One region of the Methylobacterium sp. WCS2018Hpa-22 genome, then DNA from elsewhere that is predicted to be linked to it. Evidence: predicted binding sites of a transcription regulator. Region 1 holds the regulator's gene; the other holds the start of a gene.
What was found. Region 1 encodes LexA, which represses DNA repair genes until DNA is damaged. Its sites were predicted from a motif close to TGTTCNNNNTGTGTTCNG; they were not measured.

Region 1 (3,409 bases):
GCCTTTGCCCCGCTCCGTAGCACTGGCAGCCGCCGTAGACGACGCCCGCAACGCGCTGACCCGGCGCATCACCGACGCCAATGGCGGGCAGGCCGGCGCGGTGGCCGCCGCCCTGGTAACGGGTAAGCGCGGCCTCATCAATGCAGAGACCAACGAGGTTCTGCGTGCGGCGGGAATCTACCACGTCGTCTCGATTTCCGGCCTCCACATGGTGCTCGCAGCCGGCGTCGTGTTCTGGCTCGTCCGCGCGCTGCTCGCCCTCGTTCCGGGGCTCGCCCTGGTTTGGCCGATCAAGAAGATCGCCGCCGGTTTCGCCATGGTGGGTGTCACGGCCTATTGCGTTTTCTCGGGCTGGGATATCGCTGCCGAACGCTCGCTCATCATGACGTTGGTGATGCTCGGCGCGATCCTGGTGGATCGCCCGGCTTTGAGCATGCGGAACCTCGCGCTCGCTGCCCTCATCGCCCTCGCGCGAGAGCCGGACGGGATTCTCGGCCCGAGCTTTCAGATGTCCTTCGGCGCGGTAGCCGGCCTCATCGCTTGCGCCGGTGCGCTCAATCGCTGGATGCCGCCACGCGAAGGTGCGGGCCTCTTGGCCCGAACCTGGCGGTTTCTGGCTGTCGCGGTCCTTGGCACCCTGGCGACGACATTGATCGCCCAGATCGCCACGGCGCCCTTCGCGACCTATCATTTCCAGACCGTCCAGCCCTTCGGCATCGTCGGCAATGCCCTGACCTTGCCCCTCGTCTCCCTGGCGGTGATGCCGGCGGCGGTCCTCGGGATCCTCGCCTATCCCTTCGCACTGGACCAGCCGGTCTGGTGGGCGATGGGGCTCGCCGTACGCGGGATGCTCACGATCTCCGGCTGGATCAGCGGGTTCGGACACGCCACCCTCGTCGTCCCGGCCTATGGCAGCACGGCACTCTGCCTGCTTGCTCTCGCCTTGCTCCTGCTGACACTTCCCGTCTCGAGCTTACGCTGGATCGGCCTTGCTCCGGCCGCTCTCGGTGTCGTGCTCGCTACCATGCCGCCGCGTTACGACGTCTACATCGACCGTGAGGGTGGCGGTGCAGCCTTCCGCGACGGGGACGGGCGATTGAGCATTCTCGGCAGCCCGCCGGCCTTCGTCCTCGAACAATGGCTCAAGGCGGATGGCGATTCGCGGAAGGTCGCCGCCGTCGCAGCCTCGCCGAGAAGCCGATGCGATACCGTCGGATGCGTCGTCGAGTTAGGGCCGGGTCGGATCGTCGCCCTGGTCAAGGACAAGCGGGCCTTCGCGGAGGATTGCGAACGGGCGAGTGTGATCATCGCCCGCCGTGACGCACCCAAAGACTGCCGGGCCGGCTTCGTCATCGATCGCGCATACCTGGCACTACGCGGCGCCACCGCCATCCGTTTCGGCCCCGAAGGACCGCAGGTCACGTCCGCCCACCAACCTCATTCTCGTCCGCCATGGCGGCGGGCGGTCGCCGTCGTCACGCCGTCCCCTTCGCCTCCGAAGGAATCGGGACCGAGTGCGAAACCCATAGAACCCGAGGGCGACGACGGCGATCCGTCATCCGAAACGCAGTCGGACGGGCTTCAGTAACGACGGACCAGGCTGACGAGCCGCCCCTGGATCTGAACACGATCCGGACCCAGAACCCTTGTCTCGTAGGCTGGGTTTGCCGCCTCCAGAGCGATGGAGGAACCGCGGCGACGCAGGCGCTTCAATGTGGCCTCTTCATCGTCGATGAGGGCAACGATGATGTCGCCGGTATTCGCAGTGTCCTGCTTCTTGATCACGACAAGATCACCGTCGAGGATACCTGCTTCGATCATCGAATCGCCACGGACCTCCAGAGCGTAATGTTCGCCGCCGGCCAGGAAGTCCGGTGATAGCGTCACGGAATGGCTCTGGTTCTGTATGGCGGAGATCGGCGTGCCGGCCGCGATCCGTCCCATGACCGGGATCGTGATCGACCTTCCGCTCTCGTCCTGGGCCTGGGTCGTTGGCTGGCGCAGGGACGGCATCGCCTTGGACCGACCGCCTTCGACGACGCTCGGCGTGAAGCGGCGAACTTCACCGGCGGGAGCGGGCTTCGACGCCGGTGCACCGGTCAGGCTCTCAGGCATCCGGATCACTTCGATCGCCCTGGCGCGATTCGGCAAACGACGCAGAAATCCGCGCTCTTCGAGGGCCGTGATCAACCGGTGGATCCCCGACTTCGATTTGAGATCGAGGGCGTCCTTCATCTCGTCGAAGGAGGGCGGGACGCCACTCTCCTGCATCCGTTGTTGGATGAATTGGAGAAGATCCAGCTGCTTACGCGTCAACATACAGATCACTCTTCCACTGAAGCCAATGGCCGCGACTAACGCCGCTGAAACAAAACACGAACACGGTAGACGTTCCGCAAGTGTTCTGCAAGGGTTCCGTTAACCCGGTGGTAGAGTTTGTTCCTGAGGTGCAATGTTCCGCTCAAGCGGCCTTACCGCGGGCCGGCTTGGCGTCCGCCGGTATTACCCGCAGGGCCCTTCAATCATCCGAAGGGGCTTCGTGCCGCGGGGGCTTACCCCGCCCCTGTATGGCGGGCCTTCGCGGTGTCCGGCGGAGCCGCGCGCCCAGTCCCCGCCGATGACTTAGTCGGTCACCGACGGCCGGGGAGCCATGCGATATGGCGGGTACTCTGGGGGCAGCGTCGATCAGTCGAGATAGTCACCATATTTCTCAACATGGCTGGCGAGGCCGAGGCCGTGCTCGCGCACGAGGCGTTCCGCCAGATCTGCATCGCGCGCTTCCAATGCCTTGATGATCGCCACGTGTTCCTTGATCGAGTTGGCCGCGCGTTCCCCCTGACGCAGCGCGGTGTTGCGAATACCGCGGACATGCATCAGCAGGTTGCTGGTGATGTCTTTGATCACGTCGCACTGGCCGAGCGAAATGATCTTCTGGTGGAAGCGAATGTTGGCTTCCGAATACTCGTCGAGATGATCCGACGGGCGTCCTTCATAGAATTCTGGAAAGTGCTCGCGCAGGCAGTGAAGTTGTTCGTCGGTGGCCCGCTCGCAGGCGAGGCGCGCAGCCATGCTCTCCAAGGCAGACCAGGCCTGGATCATGCTGACAATTTCTTTCTTCGACTTCTTGATGACGAAGACACCGCGACGGGCCTCGAACCGCACGAAGCCTTCCTGCTCCAATACCGTCAGCGCTTCGCGCACAGGGGTGCGGCTCACGCCAAGGTTCAAGGACAACTTTCGCTCATCCAGGCGAACCTCTTCACGCTGATTATAAATGTTCATGTTCGTGATTGCTTCTTTGAGCGCGTCATAAGCCAATGCACGCAAGCTTGAAGTCGCAACGATAGGCTTTACTTGAAATGTGTCGGTTTTAACCATTTTTCATGCCACCTAGAATAATTTAAACTCG
Region 2 (3,409 bases), on a different contig from region 1:
TTCACCCCGGCCGCCATGACCAAGACGCTCATGGACGATTACACCGCCGAGGTTCAGCCGAAGGCGGTGGCGGCGTAATTCGGACCGCACTTCGCGGGGCCACGTCGCGGGCGCTTGCCAGGACGAGGCGTGAACGACGCCTTGCCCTCGCTCACCGGGGATGCACATCGAGCTGGTTCTTCGTGAGGAGGCTTGCCGTCCATCACGCAAGTGGGCGCGATGGACAGTCCCGGTGTGGAAGCCTGCGGCTCCCAGACACCTGCCTGCTCGGATTTTTCAGCGGACGATCCTAACCGAAATCGAACATCCAAGCAGATTTCCTCATCCTGAGGTGCCCGCGTCAGCGGGCCTCGAAGGAGGCCTCCAGTGGTCGCGCGATCCCTGGAAGGCTCCTTCGAGGCCGCTACGCGGCACCTCAGCAGGATGAGGCGAAGCCCTGGAAAAACAGCCCGGACAGGCCCTAAGCCGCGTCGCCGTATCGTGCCAGGTCTTCCGGCCTCGGGACCTGTCCGCTGCGGTTCTTCACGGCCGGACGATCGGCGACCTTGCCGCGCCAGTCGTGAAGGGCGGTGAGTTCCGGGGCGATCGGCAGGCCGACGATCTCGGCGAACATCAGCCCGGCGAACAAGGTGATGTCCGGCATCGAGAAGCCCTCTCCGGCGAGAAAGGGCTGCTTCGCCAGCAGATCGTTGAAATAGGGCATGTTGGCGACGGCATAGGCGCCGCGCCGCTGCCCCCATTCTTTGGCCCCGCTCCAATCCGGCATCCGCCATGGCCGCAGCGCGCCGCCGAGGCCGGGGGTGCCGTAATGGAAATAATCGTCGACGGCATCGATCAGCATCATCTCAGCGCGCCGCTGCATCATGTGGATGACGCCTTTGTCACGCGGTGTCGTACCCGTGAGGGTCGGATGGCCGTCCAGGTTATCGAGATATTCCGTGATCGCCGTGGATTCGGTGATGATCGTTCCGTCATCGAGTTCGAGGACCGGGACCTTCCCGATCGGGTTCATCGCCAGGAAACCAGGCTGCTTCTGCTCGGCGGCCATGAGGTCGATGCTGACGAACTCGATCCTTTCCTCCAGCCCCTTCTCGGCGAGGACGATGCGGATTAGTGCGGGATGGGGACCCGCCTCCCGGTCGTAGATTTTCATCGGCGCACTCTCTATCTGCCAGTTGGTAGATACACCATGCAGGTCGATGACGATACGTCAATGTCTACCTGCCAGTCGATAGAATTCAGGTGTAGAAGCGGAGGATGAGTGAGAGCACCCGGGAACTGATCCTGAACGCGGCAAGGCTGACCGCGCAGGCACGCGGCTATGGCGGCCTGAACTTCCGCGATCTCGCGGAGGAGGTGGGAATCAAGGCGGCGAGCATCCACTATTATTTCCCCGGCAAGGCTGCCCTGGGGGCGGCGGTGGCACGGCGTTACCGGGAAGATGCGTTCGCTGCCCTGGAGGCCCTATCGGACGCATGTCCGGATCCAGTCGCCTGTCTGCGGCGCTACCCCGACACGTTCCGCACGGCGCTCCAGAACGACAACCGAATGTGCCTCGGCAGCATGATGGCCGCCGAGCACGACGACCTGCCGGACGACGTGAAGGCGGAGGTGCGAGCTTTCGCCGAGGTGAACGTGGCCTGGATCGGCAGACAGCTGGCCGCCGCATCCCCGGTCACCGCCGAGACCGCCATGCCGAGAGCCTGGGCCATCTTCGCGGCCATCGCCGGCGCGCAACTTCTGGCGAGAGGCCGGTCGGATCTCTCCGTCTACGATGCGGCGATCGACACCTACCGTCAGGCGGGACTTCTGCCGGGCTAGCGGGGCACCAACGATATGGCCGCCGGTTGCCGGAACGAAGGATCATGGCGGAGTGAGGCTTACACCCCGCATCCTGGGGATGGTCAGGGTTCGGAACTCATCGGCGACCGCCTCGTTATGGAGAGAACAATTCATGAACGAGGTCGAGCGATGACGAAGAAGCAGGCGACGGACGAGAACGAGAACCCGAAGACGGCGGGTGGCGATGCATCGAACCGGATCAAGGATCCGAGCGAGTGGACCACGGGCGACGAGCCGATGACCGGCGCGCAGGCTTCCTATCTCAAGACCCTGTCGGAGGAGGCGAAATCACCCGACTCGTTCGAGCCGGATCTGGACAAGGCCGAGGCCTCCAAACGGATCGACGCGCTGCGTAAGGAATCCGGAAAAGCTTGATGGTCGGCAGCTCCGGTCGCGGGCTTGCGGCACGCGTTTTCGATAGGGCGAGACCCGATCCGTCTCGTCCTGCATAGTGATGTCTAGCGCGCCTTTGGCTCGGCCCTTCGGGGCCGGGCGACACCGGTGACGCGGAATGACGATGTGAGCGGTGAAAGCGCTGGGCCGTTGCTGCCGGATCGCGGGACATCGAACCGGGTGTCGAGCCCCTGGTCGCGTTGGTGGAGGGGCACGTACCCATTGGAAGTCCCACGGCGTTTCGCCGGTATTTGTTTAAACCGTCGGCAATGATTTTCGTCGTAGGAAGGCGGGCGCTGCTTCTTCAGGGATCGCCTCGCTCGATGACGATTTCTGAAAAAAACGGTGTGACATCTGCGGTCGCCAAGCCGATCGCGTCCTCGGCTGGCCCTTCGTCCCGTCTTTCACGAAGCGCTTCGCGGTTCGCCCGAGATACAAGCGGGACGTCCGCGATCGAATATGCGCTGATTGCCAGCGTGATCGTCCTGGGGATCGTCACGGCGCTGCTGAATTACACCAACCGGGTCCGCGAGCTTTACGAATCTGTCGCGCAGGCCTTCACCCGGAGTATTTAAGCGTTCGTGCCCCGCGCGTCTCGTGCGGCGCCGGCTTCAGCGCCGCGTCTGGCCGGGCCGGTTCGGCGTTGGGTTGTTGGCTTTCGACGAGCCCACGGACGCCATGCCGTCACGCCACAGGCTGTCGAACAGGCTCTGCATCGTCCTGGCGTTTTCCTGCTGAACCTCCAGCCCGGACTGAAACATCTGCTGCAACAGATCGAACGGGTTCAGCGCAGCACCTTGCTGCGCGCCGGCCGAGGCCTGACGGGATTCGGGCGTGGGGGAAGAATCCTGCGCCGGTCGAGCCGCCGGGAACAGGCGTGCGGGCGGCAGGCTCTTCTGTGCCGGAGCGGTACGAGCAGGGGCGGCGGCCTGCATCGGCGAAGACAGCATCGCACCGCTCGCTTTCATGAAGCCGTTCATCATCTCGGTCCAATAGGGATGGGTCGGGATGCCGAAGGGCGAGGGCGGGGGAGGCGCGGGCTGGGGAGCGGGCTGCCCTGGATTCATCATCACGTGGACGATCCCCGCCACGACCATGCCGGCCATGAGCGGCAGCATCTGCCGAAGGGCGGGCGTCGCCACGCCGCTCACCGCAGCCGCCTGTTGCAGGACGG

Region 2: the regulator LexA is predicted to act here: its motif matches at 1,944-1,961, upstream of RQI43_RS02705 (DUF3072 domain-containing protein).

What each region holds. Positions count from the first base shown of each region.
Region 1 covers NZ_JAVTJA010000006.1:283,266-286,674, forward strand. The annotation lists gene RQI43_RS10680 (ComEC/Rec2 family competence protein) at 1-1,588, shown strand, start outside; gene lexA (transcriptional repressor LexA) at 1,582-2,319, opposite strand; gene RQI43_RS10690 (GntR family transcriptional regulator) at 2,686-3,378, opposite strand.
Region 2 covers NZ_JAVTJA010000002.1:46,486-49,894, reverse strand. The annotation lists gene RQI43_RS02720 (branched-chain amino acid aminotransferase) at 1-78, shown strand, start outside; gene RQI43_RS02715 (glutathione S-transferase family protein) at 461-1,153, opposite strand; gene RQI43_RS02710 (TetR/AcrR family transcriptional regulator) at 1,258-1,821, shown strand; gene RQI43_RS02705 (DUF3072 domain-containing protein) at 1,972-2,217, shown strand; gene RQI43_RS02700 (Flp family type IVb pilin) at 2,559-2,810, shown strand; gene RQI43_RS02695 (DUF937 domain-containing protein) at 2,847-3,409, opposite strand, start outside.